4 regions of the Pseudomonas sp. EA_35y_Pfl2_R111 genome follow, and region 1 is predicted to be linked to each of the others. Evidence: riboswitches for the same ligand, from Rfam matches in the RefSeq annotation. Region 1 holds a riboswitch; each other region holds the start of a gene.

Region 1 (3,877 bases):
GGCCGGCATACCGAGCAGATCCGCCAGGGCCTGGGGCTCGAACAGCGACACCCAGCCCATGCCCAAGCCCTCGGCGCGCGCCGCCAGCCAGAGGTTCTGAATCGCGCAGGCCAAGGACGCCAGGTCCATTTCCGGCAAGGTGCGGCGGCCAAATACATGGGCCTCGCGGCCGCCCATCAGGGCGACCACCAGCAGCTCGGCGCAGTCGCGGATGCCCTCGACCTTGAGCTGCATAAACTCATGACTGCGCTCACCCAACGCTTCGGCGGTGCGCACACGCTCCTCATCCACCAGACCGTGAATCGCCTCACGCAAAGCTGGGCGAGTAATCCGAACAAACCGCCATGGCTGCATCAGGCCGACGCTGGGGGCCTGATGGGCGGCCTCCAGCAAGCGCGCAAGCAGCTCGGGAGCCACCTCGCCGCCGCTGAAATGGCGCATATCGCGGCGTTCGGCGATAGCGCGGTAAACCGCCGCGCGCTCATCAGGGCTGAAGGCCTGTTCACTCATGCCGGCGCTCCAGGGAGAAACAGCGCAGCGGCCGCAGCCGGATCGGACGGCAGATAGAAGTGGATATAGGAGGCCGTCATCCGCCTCTGGCGATAGACCGCTTCACTGGTGCGCTTGTAGTTCGGGCACTCACCACGGGTCAGCGGTTGCAGTTCACTGCTTAACGCCGAGTAGTGGAAGCTGTGGCCGCGCAGCAGCCCTTCCGGCAGTGCAGCCTGCTGCAAGGCCATGGCGGTCATGCGCGGTTGCAGGGTCGCCTCGCCGTTTAACAGCCCGAGCATCTGCCCGCTCGCGCCCTGTTTGTCGGTCAGTTTGTCGAGCAGATAAAGCATGCCGCCGCACTCAGCATGGATTGGTTTGCCGGCAGCATGGTGCGCGCGAATCGACTCGGCCATCGCCTGGTTGGCCTCAAGCGTGGCCAGGTGCAGCTCCGGGTAGCCGCCAGGCAGATACAGGCTGTCGATATCCGGTAATTGCTGATCGCTGAGCGGCGAAAAGAACTGCAATTCGGCGCCCAGTTCGCGCAGCAGATCAAGATTTGCCTGGTAGAGAAAGGCAAAGGCGCTGTCGCGCGCCACGCCGATCCGCACGCCCTCGAGCAGCGGTGCGGGCCTTGCCTGCTCAGGCGCGGCGAAACTGACCGGCGGCGGCAGACTGGTATCGGCGCTGGCGGCCAAGGCATCAGCGGCGGCGTCCAGGCGCGTATCCAGATCAGCCAACTCGCCCGCCTGCACCAGACCCAGATGGCGACTCGGCAAGCCGACTTCGGCGCTACGCGGCAGCGCGCCGTACCAGCGGATCGAGGCCGGCAGCGCATCGCGCAATATCTCGCCATGCCGCGTACTGCCAACCCGGTTACCAAGCACCCCAGAGAACGGCAGATCCGGCTGAAAGGTCGCCAGGCCATGGGCCATCGCGCCGAAGGTCTGCGCCATGGCAGAGCCGTCGATGACCGCTAGCACCGGCACGCCAAAATGCCGGGCCAGATCGGCGGCCGATGGCGTGCCATCGAACAGGCCCATCACCCCTTCAATCAGAATCAGATCGGCCTCACCGGCGGCCTCCCAGAGCAAGCGACGGCTTTCTACTTCGCCGACCATCCACAGGTCGAGCTGGTACACCGGCGCGCCGCTGGCGCGGGCGAGAATCATCGGGTCGAGAAAATCCGGGCCGCATTTGAATACCCGCACGCGCTTGCCCTGGCGTGTATGTAAACGCGCCAGGGCAGCGGTCACTGTGGTCTTGCCTTGGCCAGAGGCCGGCGCGGCGATCAATAGTGCGGGGCAAGAGCGGGCGCTGATCAAAATTCGACTCCCTTCTGCGCCTTTACCCCGGCCTTGAACGCGTGCTTGACCAGGCTCATCTCGGTGACGGTATCCGCCGCCTCGATCATCCCTGGCAGCGCGCCGCGACCGGTTACCACCACATGCTGCAGCAGCGGCCGCCCTTCAATATCGGCGAGCACCGCGTCGAGCTCCAGATAACCGTATTTCAGGGCGATATTCAGCTCGTCGAGCACCACCAGGCCGATGGCCGGATCGTTAAGCAGTTGCGCCGCTACCGCCCAGGCTTCGCGGGCCTTGTCGATATCGCGTTGGCGATCCTGGGTCTCCCAGGTAAAGCCCTCGCCCATTACGTGATAACTGACTTCATCGGGAAAGCGGCGAAAGAAGGCTTCTTCGCCGGTGCTGGCCGCGCCCTTGATAAATTGCACTACGCCAACCTTGAGGCCGTGCCCCAGCGCGCGGGCGACCATGCCAAAGGCGCTGCTGCTCTTGCCCTTGCCATTACCGCTGTGCACCAGCAGCAGGCCGTATTCGTCCCGGGCCTGGGCGATTTTCTCGTCAATAAGGGCTTTCTTGCGGGCCATTCGCGCCTTATGCCGGGCGTCACGCTCAATCGATTCAGTCAACGCACTGCTCCACCGCCACAGGGCGATCTGGCTGGAAAAAGCATGCGGAGATAGAGAAAGCGCGCGCCCACGCAAAGCGCCAAGCACGCGCCAGCCATCGCCCTCCGCGATGCCGTGGACTGCAACAGGCCGGTCTCCGGGCTTGTGAGCGAACCGTCAAGGCTCTCGGCCGCGCCTTCCCATGCATACAGCACAGTGGCACTTGCGGCGATTGACTCACTTACCGTTGCGGGGGCAGCGTCGGAATGACTGGCGTAAACGCACAACGCACCGACTTCCCAGTTTCACCCCGCACACGCACAGCGTTGGGGGGCACCTGTTACAAGGCGCGAAGGGTAGAGAGTTCGGGTTTGGGCGTCAAACGTCGATTGTTCGGGCCTTCAGATGGAAACCCCTAGGCGGTGTAGGGGTTTCCCCTATATTCCGTTGCCACGGCGAACTCCTATCTTTCCCAGCATTCGAACTCGTGGGAAAACTCGCCGTGTTGACCTATTGCACTCTCTGGTTGGGAATCGTCATCTGTCTGGCCGGGCTTGGCTTCGGCCTGCCGTGGGTGAGTGGCGTGGGCGCCCTGCTCACGGCAATCGCCGCGCTGTTCCTGCGGCCGCAAACCGTCGCCGTCGCGCCGCAAATCGAGGTTGTCGAGGCGCCGTCTTCACCAGACTGCGAACCTCTGCTGCGCGCCGTTCTGCCGGCCTGGAACCAGAACCTGGGACAGATCAGGCAATTGCTGACCCTCAATGTCGGCCAGTTGTTCGAGCGCTTCGCCAGCCTTGGCCAGCACCTGGAGCAGACCCTGAGCCGCTCTGACAGCGCAACCGGCAACGCCGGCATGACCGACAGCCTGCGGCAGGCGCAGCGGCGTCTCGACGAAGTCACCACCGCCTTCCACGCCGCCAGCGTGCACAAGAACGAACTGCTCGCCACCATCAGCCACCTCAACAGCTACGCCAGCGAGTTGCAGGCGATGTCCAAACACGTTCAGGACATCGCCAGCCAGACCAACCTGCTGGCGCTCAATGCCGCCATCGAGGCAGCCCGTGCGGGCGAATATGGCCGCGGTTTCTCGGTGGTCGCCGACGAGGTACGCAAGCTTTCCAGCCTGTCCGCGGAAACCGGTCAGCGCATGGTGGAAAAGGTCGGCGAGATCAACAAGGCGATCCGCTCCACGGTGAGCGCGGCTGAGGAGCTTTCCAGCAGCGAGGAAAGCAACCTGCGCTACCTCGACCAAGTCTCGGGCGACATCATCAAGGGTCTCAGCCACAGCCTCGAAGCACTCGCCGACACCTCCCGCGAACTGCAACAGGACGCCCGCTCCACCCAGAGCACCTTGCAGGAAATCATCGTCAGCCTGCAGTTCCAGGACCGCTCCGATCAGATGCTCGACCATCTTCAGCTCAATCTCGAACGCCTGCAACGCGCCATCGAACAGCAGGACCCGATCATCGCCAAGCC
Region 2 (3,877 bases), on a different contig from region 1:
GTCATAACGTTTGCCTGTGAGGTTGTTGAGGCGCAACTTGCTGCTGAACTGCTGGTAGTCATAGCTCAGCGCAGCGTTAAACAGGGTGTAGGCGCCAGCCTTGTGCTGGCTGTTGGCATCGTCTCCCGAGTAATAGCGGCTGCCGGTGTGTACGGCTTCCAGATAGCCGCGTAGCCCCGGTACGATCAGGTAACTGAGGTTTGCACTGGCGGTGTTGCGCGCTACCCACGGTACTTTGTTGCCTTGGAAGGAGCCCGCGCGAAACTCGGCATCGGTATAGCTGTATTGCCCGCCGATGCTCAAGCGCTCGCTCAATTGGCGCTCTGCCTCCAGCAGCAGGCCGTCGCGGCGGGTTTTGTCCAGATTGATATTCGCTCCTCGACCATTCCAGCTGTTGGGGTTGGCAATCAGGGCGTCATAAAGCAGTTCGTCCTGCAAATCCAGTCGATACAGTGTCGCTTGATATCGCTGCACGCCGTCTTGCCACTCGATACCGCTTTCCCAGGACACGCCGGTCTGCGGTTTGAGGAACTCGACCCCTGGCAGGACAAAAGCATTGTCGTCTACGTTGGCCCAGCGCAGCACATCCTCGCGCTTGATAAATAGGCGAGTCTCTTGGTGGGCTTGCCAGCTCAGGCCGATGCTGGTGCTGTCTTCGCGATCCTTATGGTGTTTGCGGATCGCCTTGTTGTGGTCGTCAGCTTCGCTGCTGCGGTAGCCGACAGTAACCGTCACGTCACGCCCCAGTCCCTGGCTTAGCTGGCTATACCAGTCGCGCTGGGTCTGCTGGAAGTCGGTGCCCCAGGATGATTGCGCATCGCTGCTTATGTGGTCATGGCCGAGTAGCCACTCTCCATCCCCTAGGGTGTTGTCGTAGCGCGCGCTCAGTCTGGGGCTGATGCTTTCAGTGCGGGTGTCCTGGGTGAATCGATCCGGTGCGGCAAAGCTGCCGACACTGTCCTGATCGCTATGGCTGTAGTCGAGGTTGGCAGTCCAGATGTCATTCAGTTGCTGCTCCAGGGCAAAGCGATGCACCTGCGTCTTGCTGTCGTTCCAGGCTGTTGAGTCGCTTTGCTTGCGATCTGTACGACGTTGCGCCCTGGTAAGGGCATTGGGGTAGAGCAGTTCATCGTCGACCGTCTGGTACTCATACAGCGCATGGCCACTTTCATGATCATAGCGCAGGCGGGCGAAGGCATTGCTGTAGCTGGCGTTGTTGTGGTCGCGGTAGTTGTCAGACGTACGCGACTCGCCGCTCAGGTAGGTCGAAAAGCCACCGCCGAGTTGCTGGTAGATATGCCCGCGAAAGGCCTCCAGATCATGGCTGCCGCGGCTGCCCTCAAGGTAGCCCTCATTGCTGCTTGGGGTGCGGGTGACGATATTGATAACGCCGCCCACCGCCTGGTCGCCATAGAGGACGGTGCCGGCGCCGCGGATGATCTCGATGCGGTCGATATTACCCAGTGGCACGCTGTTGAGGTCGGCCCCGGCCTGGCTGGGTTGGTTGAGGCGGCGACCATCGACCAAGATCAAGGTGTTGTTTACCGCGTTCTCGCCAAATCCACGCAGACTGAAGGTGGCGCGGCTGCCATCGCCAATGGTGTCGCGTACCTGCACGCCGGCCTGGCTACGCAGTACATCGAGGAGTGTTGAGGCTGCAGTTGCTTCAATCTGCTGGCGGTCGATTACTTTAACGCTGGCTGGTGCCGGTGCTTTGAGCGGCGTAGCGCGAGTAATCACCAGCGGTGGCAGTTCGTGGCTGCTGGTATCGCTGGCAGCAAGGCTGATGCTCGGAGCAAGCGCCACAGCCAGGGCAAGACGGGACAATTTCACGTAGAGAATCCTCAAAAGGCAAAAAACTTTCGAGGAGGGCAGGGACAAGCACCGGGCAAGGAGGCGATAGCCAGCGCTTGACGGTGATGCCCTCCGCAACACCAGTCACTTCACGCCGAGGCAGGTCTCCGGGCTGCCGACTGCCTCTCTCACCTTCCCAGGCGCACCCAGTGGTCTTTGAGAAAGGCTGCGCTTGCGCGCTGTCGGTTACCGTTGCGGGGGCAGCGCAGGTCTTGCCGCTGTCGAATCGACAGCGGCGCACCTGCTTCCCTTTTCACGCTGCTGGTTTGGCAGCGACCTCGGACAGATAAAACGTCGCGCACCTTAAGGTGCGGCAGAGTGAATTACAAGCAAGCCTGGCTCAGCTCTGGATGAGCGGTGCTCATGCAGAAAGTGTGGCGAGGCGCGCGCGGATGGCCGCTTCGATACCCGCAGCATCCAACCCGCATTCGGCGAGCATCTGCGCCGGCTTGGCGTGCTCGACGTAGTAGTCCGGCAGGCCCAGATGCAGCATCGGCTTGAGGATACCGGCGTGGGCGAGGAACTCGCTGACCGCGCTGCCAGCTCCGCCCATTACGCTGTTCTCTTCAACCGTGACCAGCAGCTCGTGGCTGGCGGCCAGTTGGCGTACCAGGGCTTCGTCAAGGGGTTTAACGAAACGCATATCGACTACGCTGGCATCGAGTGCGTCGCCGGCCTTGAGCGCTTCACTCAGCTGTACGCCAAATACCAGCAGGACTACCTTGCTGCCCTGGCGACGGACGATGCCTTTGCCGATTTCCAGTGGCTCCAGGCCCGGCTCGATGGTGGCATTCGGGCCGCTGCCGCGTGGGTAGCGTACCGCCGCCGGGCCGTTGAATAGGTGGCCAGTGGTGAGCATGCGGCGCAGTTCGTTTTCATCGCTCGGGGTCATCACCAGCATGCCGGGGATGCAGCGTAGGTAGGAGACATCGAAGCTGCCGGCGTGGGTTGGACCGTCTTCGCCGACCAGGCCTGCGCGGTCGATGGCGAACAGCACATCAAGGTGCTGCACGGCGACATCGTGGATCAGCTGGTCATAGGCGCGCTGCAAAAAGGTCGAATAGATCGCCACTACGGGTTTGGCGCCGTCGCAGGCCATGCCGGCGGCCAGGGTTACCGCATGCTGTTCGGCGATGGCTACATCGAAATAGCGCTCGGGATAACGTTCGCTAAAGGCCACCAGGTCCGAGCCTTCCTTCATCGCCGGGGTGATGCCGACCAGGCGTGGGTCTGTCGCGGCCATATCGCATAGCCATTGACCGAACACGCTGGAGTATTTCGGCCCGCTGGCTTGCTTAGGTTGTGCTGCTGGCGCGTTGATCGGCTCCAGCTTGGTGATCGCGTGGTAGCCAATCGGGTCGACCTCGGCCGGGGCGAAGCCTTTGCCCTTCTTGGTCACCACATGCAGAAACTGCGGGCCGTCGAGGTCGCGCATATTGCGCAGGGTGGCGAGCAGGGTCGGCAGATCGTGGCCGTCGATCGGGCCGATATAGTTCCAGCCCAACTCCTCGAAGAGGGTGCCGGGCACGAGCATGCCCTTGGCGTGCTCTTCGGTCTTACGGGCGATCTCCCAGGCACCCGGCAGGCGCGAGAGGATTTTCTTGCTGCCCTCGCGCATGCTGGCGTAGGTGCGGCTGGAGAGGATCTTGGCCAGGTAGTTGGACAGGCCGCCGACATTCTTGGAGATCGACATGTCGTTGTCGTTGAGGATCACCAGCATATTGGCGCTGACGTCGCTGGCGTGGTTCAGGGCCTCGAAGGCCATGCCGGCGGTCAGGGCGCCGTCGCCGATCACCGCTACGGCTTTGCGTTTGCTGCCTTGGATGCGCGCGGCGATGGCCATGCCCAGGGCTGCGCTGATGCTGGTGCTGGAGTGGCCGACGCCGAAGGTGTCGTACTCGCTCTCACTGCGGCGCGGGAAGGCGGCGATGCCGTCCTTCTGCCGTAGGCTGCCCATCTGCTCGCGGCGGCCGGTAAGAATCTTGTGCGGGTAGGCCTGATGGCCGACATCCCACACCAGCCG
Region 3 (3,877 bases), on a different contig from region 1:
CGCCGGGGATGGTCACCCCGCCACCAATAAAGATCGCATCCGGCGCAGCCAAGCCGGTCAAGGCCTCGGGCGCACGGCCGGCGACCAGTTGCAGGCCGGGCACACCAAGGGCATCGCGGTTGTGCTGGATATGCGCCTGGCGGCCGGCATCGGCCTCGACCGCAAGCGCCCGGCAGCTGGAGTGTGCGCGCATCCACTCAATGCCGATCGAACCGCAGCCGGCGCCGACATCCCAGAGCAGCTCACCGGGTTGCGGCGCCAGGCGCGCCAGGGTGATAGCGCGCACGTCGCGCTTGGTCAGCTGGCCGTCATGCTGATAGGCATCGTCTGGCAAACCTGGTGTGAGCGGCAGCAGGCGCGCATCGCCGGCAGCCACGCACTCGACCGCCAGTAGATTGAGATCGGCAACGCGCGGCAACACCCAGTCGCTGGCCAAACCGTCGATGCGCCGCTCCTGAGCGCCACCCAGATGCTCCAGTACGGTCAAGCGACTGGGGCCAAAACCGCGCACACGCAGCAACTCGGCCACGGCCGCCGGGCTTTCGCCGTCATTGCTCAACAGCAGCAGCCGTGCACCCGGGAATAGCTGCGCCTGCAACGCCGCCAACGGCCGCGCCACCAGCGACAGCACTGTCACCTCCTGCAACGGCCAACCCATACGGGCGGCGGCCAGTGACACTGACGAGGGCGCAGAAAATACCCGCAATTCCTCAGCCGGCAGCTGCCGCGCCAGGCTCGCGCCAACGCCATAGAACAGCGGATCACCGCTGGCCAGTACACACACCGACGTACCACGCCGCGCCAGCACCGGCTCCAGGCTAAAGGGGCTCGGCCACAGCTCATGCTGCCCCGGCAGATCGGCAGGCAATAGCGCCAACTGGCGGGCACCGCCGACGATGCACTGCGCCTCGCTCAGCGCCAACCGCGCCGCCTCACCCAGGCCGGCGTAGCCGTCTTCACCTATACCCACCAGGGTTAACCAGGCCGTCATGCGCTTTCCTCAAACCGTCATCAGCGCGCCGCCCGACCAGCTGGCTGTCGTGCCTGCGCGCAAAGCGGGCATAATAGCGCCTTCGTCGGTGCCCGCCGCCATTGTGCATAGGGCCTAAGAGGGAATCCGGAGCGATCCGCTGATCGTGACCGAGCTGCCCCCGCAACTGTAAACAGCGAGTCTGCCGCAACTGCGCCACTGGGTAACCGGGAAGGCCGCAGCAGATGATGACCTGTCAGCCAGGAGACCTGCCGACGACGCTAGTCGCGAGTGCCAACATCGGGCGGGGTGTACCGATGCCATGAAATCCCCTGTGGGCGGATTTCGCTGGTTCGGTCGCCGCGTCTTTGTTGTTGGTGACCTTTTTGCGCGACCGTCCAACCTCCGCCGACCTGCCCGACCCACGCCCTAGCGCGTGCCCCGGCCTGCTGCGTATCGTTCAGGCGCTGGACGGTGGCATCTGCCGGGTCAAGCTGGCCGGCGGCGTGCTCAGCAGCCAACAGGCACGGGCCATCGCCGAGGCTGCTGAGCGCTGCGCCAGTGGCGTGCTGGAGCTGACCAACCGCAGCAATCTGCAGATTCGTGGCGTATTGGCTGGCCAGCAGACTGAGTTGATCGAACGGCTGCTCGCCGCCGGCCTTGGCCCGAGCAACCCGGCCGCTGACGATGTGCGCAACCTGCTGCTCAGCCCCGCCGCCGGCTTCGACCCGCAGGCCCTGCTCGACACCCGCCCGCTGGCCGCCGCGCTGCTTGAGCTGCTGCAAAACACCCCGGCGCTGCATGGCTTGTCAGCCAAATTCGCCCTGCAGCTGGACGGCGGCGAAGCCCTGGCGATGCTCGAACACCCCCACGATATCTGGCTTAGCGCCCTGCCCGGCTCGCCGGCACGACTGGCGTTTGGCCTGGCCGGCTGCCCGACTGACAAGCCGCTGGGTGTGATCGACGCAGAGCAGGCCGTGCCGCTGGTGGAGCAACTGCTCAGGCTGTTCCTCGATCTGGCTGGGAGCGAACACAGCCGGATGCGCCAGCTGCTCGGTGTGATGACGCCCAGCCAGCTGCTGCAACAGCTACAAACGTGCCTGCCCTTTGCCGTACAAGCGACCCCTACCGACTGGCAGCGCGCGCCGGTCAGCCAACGCGCGCCCATTGGCATTTATCCACAGCAGCAGAACGGCCTGTGCATGGTCGCTACCGCCACGCGCCTAGGCCGGGTCGACGCCGCGCAACTCAAAGCACTGGCCGAACTGGCTGAGCACCATGGCGATGCCAGCCTGCGCCTGACGCCCTGGCAAGGTCTGCTGCTACCGAATATCCCCAAGCACTCGGCAGAAAAATTACTGCACAAACTGGCCGAACTCGGCCTGCTGATCGATGCCAACGACCCGTTAAGCAATCTGATCGCCTGCACCGGCTCAGCCGCCTGCGGCAAAGGTCTGGCCGGCAGCAAGGCCGATGCTCTACAGCTCGCCAAGCGCCTGCGCGCGAGCACAGCACGACCGCAGGTGCACCTGAGCGCCTGCCCGCGCTCCTGCGCCGCCGCGCACACCGCGCCCTTTACCTTGCTGGCCAGCAGCGCCGGGCATTACCAGCTTTATCAACGCACGCCCGAGGCGGCCGGTTTCGGCCAACTGCTGGCCAGCGCCATGACTATCGACGAGGCCGGCGACTGGTTCGCCGCCCACTGCGCAACAGGAAACAGCGATGCTTGAGTACATCCGCGATGGCCAGGAAATCTACCGCCAGTCGTTTGCCACCATCCGCGCCGAGGCCGACCTGTCGGCGATCCCAGCAGACCTGGAAAAGCTCGCCGTACGGGTTATCCACGCCTGCGGCATGGTCGATGTGGTGCAGGACCTGCGCTTCTCCCCGGGTGCCGGCGCTGCCGGCCGCGCCGCCCTGGCCAAGGGCGCGGCGATTCTCTGCGATGCGCGGATGGTCGCCGAAGGCATCACCCGCCCGCGCCTGGCCGCGAATAACCCGGTGATCTGCACCCTGCATAACGATGGTGTGATTGAGCAGGCCCGCGCACTGGGCAATACCCGTTCGGCAGTCGCATTGGAACATTGGCGCGAGCATCTGGAAGGCAGCGTGGTGGTGATCGGCAACGCCCCCACCGCACTGTTTTATCTACTGGAAATGCTCGACGCCGGCGCGCCAAAACCGGCGCTGATTATCGGCATGCCGGTGGGCTTTATCGGCGCTGCGGAATCCAAGGACGCCCTGGCCGCCGACAGCCGTGGCGTGCCCTATGTGATCGTCCGTGGCCGCCGTGGCGGCAGCGCCATGGCGGTGGCGGCGGTCAACGCCCTGGCCACGGAGGTGGAGTGATGACTGTGCAAAAAGGCCGTCTACTCGGCATCGGCGTTGGCCCCGGCGACCCGGAGCTGATCACCCTCAAGGCCCTGCGCCTGCTGCAATCGGCAGCGGTGGTCGGCTACTTTGTGGCCAAGGCTAAAGCCAACAAAGGCCATGGCGGCAACGCCTTCGGCATTATCGAGGCGCACCTGACCGACACTCAGCAGCGCCTGCCGCTGGTGTATCCGGTGACCACGGAAAAGCTCGCCGCGCCGCTGAGCTATGAAGATGTGATCAGCGATTTCTACGACACCTGTGCGGTGCAGATCGCCGCCCAGCTCGACGCCGGCCGCGATGTGGCGGTGATCTGTGAAGGCGACCCGTTTTTCTACGGCTCCTATATGTACCTGCACGACCGCCTGGCCGCGCAGTACCAGGTGGAAGTGGTGCCCGGCGTGTGCTCCATGCTCGGCTGCGCCTCGGTGCTCGGCACCCCGCTGGTGTACCGCAACCAGAGCTTAAGCGTGCTCTCCGGCGTGCTGCCGGAAGATGAACTCAAGCAGCGCCTGCAGGACGCCGAAGCCGCCGTGG
Region 4 (3,877 bases), on a different contig from region 1:
GCGTGAAGATATACAGAGCAAGCAGGCGCAGGGCGTGCTCTTTGATACTCACATCATTGCCAACCCGGCCAATATTCGGGAATGGATCGTGCTGTTGAAGAAAGGCGCGGGCACCAGCTTCTTTCTGGTCGATGACCAGGAGCAGGTGGAGTCCTTCGCCGATCTCAATGGCTTGATCGAAGAGCTGCGTCTACTCGGCATCAAGGCTGCGGAGATTCATCTCTAAGCTAGTCGTCCGCTGACCGGAACAGGTGCCGATGCTCGGCGTTGTACAGCGCCGAGTCGGCAAACTGTTCGGCGTGCAGCACGCGGCCGACGAGAATCAGCGCGGTGCGGCGAAAGCCCTTGGCGCGCACCTGTTCCTCGATGGTGGCCAGGGTGCCGCTGACCCAATCCTGATCCGGCCAGCTGGCGCGATGGACCACGGCAATCGGGCAATCCGCGCCGTAATGCGGCAGCAGCTCAGTGACGATCTTGCTCAGGTGCACCACACCCAGGTGGATGGCCATGGTCGCACCGTGGCGGGCCAAGTCGCCCAGCGCCTCGCCCTCGGGCATGTTCGACTTGCTCGCATAGCGGGTAAGAATCAGCGTCTGTGACACCTCGGGCAGGGTCAGTTCGCTTTCCAGCAGGGCGGCGCACGCCGCTGTGGCGGTGACCCCGGGGATGATCTCGAAGGCAATGCCCAGCCGGCGCAGGTGGCGGATCTGTTCGCCAATCGCGCCATACAGCGACGGGTCGCCGGAGTGTACGCGGGCCACATCCTGGCCTTTGTTGTGGGCCTGGCGGATCAGCGCGATGATTTCATCCAGATGCAGTTCGGCGGTGTTGATCACCAGTTCGGCGCTATGGCCCTGCAGTACTGCCTCGGGCACCAGCGAGCCGGCGTAGAGAATCATTGGGCAGCTGCGCAGTAGGCGCTGGCCTTTGACGGTAATCAGCTCGGGGTCGCCGGGGCCGGCGCCGATAAAGTAAACGGTCATGACACATCCTTGGGTGCAATCGACGCCAGGGCGCAGGTGGCGCTGGCGTTGCGGGTTTTTTCGCCGAGCAGGCGGGCAGCATTGCCGCTCATAAGCGTGGCCAGGGCCAGGGCGCTGGGTTCGGCGACGGCCGGGCTGCCGGTGGCGGCCAGGGTAAGCGGCGAGCCTTGCACGAGGTGCTGATATGGCTGCAGTTCTTCAGCACTAAAGCAGCTCAGCTGCAGACCGAGGCGCTGGGCCAGTGCCAGCAGACCCGGCTCGCTCTGTTTATGCGCGACGCTGGCCAATCCCACCAAGTTATCCACAGTCAGGTCATGTGCTTGCAGGCTGTGCAGCAGCAGACTGAACACGTCCTCCACGCTGCAGCCACTGCGGCAACCCAGCCCGGCGACTACCTGAATGGTGGCAGCGGGGTGGCGAGGGGTGTGGCTGGGGATCATCTGCGGCGCTCGGTGTGTGCGGCGGCGTAGCTCAACATGGCGGCCGGCACCGGTCAACCGCGATTGACCGGCCGCCATGGCCTGCGTAGCCTTGTCGCGTTCGAGGTTCTTCGTGGGCATGCCCATGAAGCTAAGAGGGAACAGGGTGAATGCCCTGGCTGCCCCCGCAACTGTAAACGACTCGTACCCTTGCGTTGTTCTGCCGCCCAAGCGCTGCAGCACAACAGCCACTGCGTCAGCGCGGGAAGGCGAAGGGATTAGCCGGCGTATCTACGCCAGCCCGGTCGTGAGCCAGGAGACCTGCCTCGTCACGCTTTCGACAACCGGGCGGGGTGATCCGGTGGTGTTGGCTGACGCCCCGTGGCTGTCATGTCTGTGCCGCCTGCCTGCTCGTCTTTCTTTCGACGCCATGCAGGACTCGCCATGCAAACCCTCGCCAAACTCCCCGTCACCATCGTTACCGGCTTTCTCGGCGCCGGCAAAACCACCCTGTTGCGTCATCTGCTGACCCATGCGGAGGGACGGCGTATCGCGGTGATCGTCAACGAGTTTGGCGAGCTGGGCATCGACGGCGAAATCCTCAAGCAGTGCTCCATCGGTTGCAGCGAAGAAGAAGCCAACGGCCGTATCTTCGAGCTGGCCAACGGCTGCCTGTGCTGCACCGTGCAGGAAGAGTTCTTCCCGGTGATGCGCGAGCTGGTGGCGCGCCGCGGCGAGCTGGACCATATCCTGATTGAAACCTCCGGCCTGGCCCTGCCCAAGCCGCTGGTACAAGCCTTTAACTGGCCGGAAATCCGCAACGCCTGCACTGTCGATGCGGTGATCACCGTGGTCGACAGCCCGGCCGTGGCCGCCGGCACCTTCGCCGCATTCCCCGAGCAGGTCGACGCGCAGCGCAAGCTCGACCCCAATCTGGATCACGAATCGCCGCTGCATGAGCTGTTCGCCGACCAGCTGGCCAGTGCCGACCTGGTAATCCTCAACAAGGCCGACCTGCTCGATGCCGCCGCCCTGGCTGCGGTGCGCACTGAAGTGGCGGAAGAGCTGCCGCCGGCGGTGAAAGTTATCGAAGCCCATGGCGGCGAGCTGCCGCTGGACGTGCTGCTGGGCCTGAACTGCGAGACCGAACTGCACATCGATGGGCGCAAGACCCACCATGATCTGGAAGGCCATGAAGACCACGATCACGACGAGTTCGCCTCGTTCCACGTGGAACTGCCTGAAGCCGAGGAAACCCATCTGCTGCAAGCGCTGAAGGAGGCGGTCAGCAAACACGGCATCCTGCGCATCAAGGGCTTTGCGGCGATTCCCGGCAAACCGATGCGTCTGCTGCTGCAGGGCGTCGGTCAACGTTTCGACAAACACTTCGACCGCGCCTGGCAGGCCGATGAGCCGCGCATCACCCGCCTGGTGGTGATTGGCCAGACCCTGGATCAGGCCGCCATCGAAGCCGAGCTCAACGCCGCGCTGGCAGGCTAAGCCCACATGCACCTGCTGCGCACCCAGCCCGGCAGCCAGCTGCCGCTCGACAGCATTGCCGATCTCGGCCAGACCCCGGCCGAGCTGGTGATTCTCTGTACCGGCGATTCGCACCTGTCGCTGCTGGCCGAAGCGGCGCGCCAGTTGCCGGCGGATTACCCCAGTCTGCGTCTGGCCAGCCCGGCGCAGCTGAGCAATCACGCCTCGGTGGATCTCTACGTCGAGCAGGTGCTGCAGCACGCCAAGGTCATCCTGATTTCCGTGCACGGCGGCGTCAGCTATTGGCGCTACGGCATCGAGCGCCTGGTCGAACTGGCCGAGCGCGGTGCACGGGTGATCATGGTGCCGGGCGACGACAGCCCTGATCCCGAGCTGATGGGCCTAAGCAATGTCGATAGCGAGAGCGCCCACAGGCTCTGGCAGTTTCTGCGTCAGGGCGGCGCGGGTAATGCGCTGCAACTGTTTAACTGCATCGCCAGCCAGTGGCTGCAGCGTGACTATGCCTGGGTAGAACCGCAGCCGCTGCCGCGTGTGGGCCTGTATCACCCGCAGTTGGCCAATCCAAGCCTGGCCGATTGGCAAGCCAGCTGGCAGGCCGATGCGCCTGTGGCGGCGTTGCTGTTCTACCGCACCCAGGTGCAGGCGGCGAATACCGGGTTTATCGATCAGTTTTGCCAACGCATGCAGGCCCAGGGCCTTAATCCACTGCCGATTGCCGTGGCCAGCCTCAAGGAGGCCGCCTGCCTGGCCCAGGTCGAAACCTGGCTGGACGACACCGGCACGGCGCTGATCATCAACACCACCGCGTTCGCCTTATCCAACCCGGAAGCACCGAGCGAGCGACCTTTCCGTCGCGATATCCCGGTGCTGCAAGCCATTTGCTCGCTGGATAACCATGAGCAGTGGCAAGCCAATGCCCAAGGCCTGGGTTCGCGCGACCTGGCCATGCATGTCGTGCTGCCCGAGCTGGACGGC

Evidence for each region. Region 1 has a riboswitch for cobalamin ahead of cobO (cob(I)yrinic acid a,c-diamide adenosyltransferase). Riboswitches for the same ligand answer to the same signal wherever they lie in the genome.
Region 2: another riboswitch for cobalamin. It lies ahead of AACY25_RS15815 (TonB-dependent receptor family protein); the one in region 1 lies ahead of cobO (cob(I)yrinic acid a,c-diamide adenosyltransferase).
Region 3: another riboswitch for cobalamin. It lies ahead of cobG (precorrin-3B synthase); the one in region 1 lies ahead of cobO (cob(I)yrinic acid a,c-diamide adenosyltransferase).
Region 4: another riboswitch for cobalamin. It lies ahead of cobW (cobalamin biosynthesis protein CobW); the one in region 1 lies ahead of cobO (cob(I)yrinic acid a,c-diamide adenosyltransferase).

The regions. Positions count from the first base shown of each region.
Region 1 is NZ_CAXAOM010000002.1:519,977-523,853, forward strand. It holds gene bluB (5,6-dimethylbenzimidazole synthase) at 1-510, opposite strand, end outside; gene AACY25_RS10940 (cobyrinate a,c-diamide synthase) at 507-1,811, opposite strand; gene cobO (cob(I)yrinic acid a,c-diamide adenosyltransferase) at 1,811-2,422, opposite strand; cobalamin riboswitch at 2,533-2,757, opposite strand; gene AACY25_RS10950 (methyl-accepting chemotaxis protein) at 3,255-3,877, shown strand, end outside.
Region 2 is NZ_CAXAOM010000004.1:63,947-67,823, forward strand. It holds gene AACY25_RS15815 (TonB-dependent receptor family protein) at 1-1,833, opposite strand, end outside; cobalamin riboswitch at 1,936-2,150, opposite strand; gene dxs (1-deoxy-D-xylulose-5-phosphate synthase) at 2,216-3,877, opposite strand, start outside.
Region 3 is NZ_CAXAOM010000006.1:78,398-82,274, forward strand. It holds gene cbiE (precorrin-6y C5,15-methyltransferase (decarboxylating) subunit CbiE) at 1-991, opposite strand, end outside; cobalamin riboswitch at 1,061-1,261, shown strand; gene cobG (precorrin-3B synthase) at 1,357-2,700, shown strand; gene AACY25_RS19470 (precorrin-8X methylmutase) at 2,693-3,319, shown strand; gene AACY25_RS19475 (precorrin-2 C(20)-methyltransferase) at 3,316-3,877, shown strand, end outside.
Region 4 is NZ_CAXAOM010000006.1:93,379-97,255, reverse strand. It holds gene AACY25_RS19540 (hypothetical protein) at 1-226, shown strand, start outside; gene cobM (precorrin-4 C(11)-methyltransferase) at 228-983, opposite strand; gene AACY25_RS19530 (cobalamin biosynthesis protein) at 980-1,543, opposite strand; cobalamin riboswitch at 1,510-1,746, shown strand; gene cobW (cobalamin biosynthesis protein CobW) at 1,847-2,902, shown strand; gene cobN (cobaltochelatase subunit CobN) at 2,909-3,877, shown strand, end outside.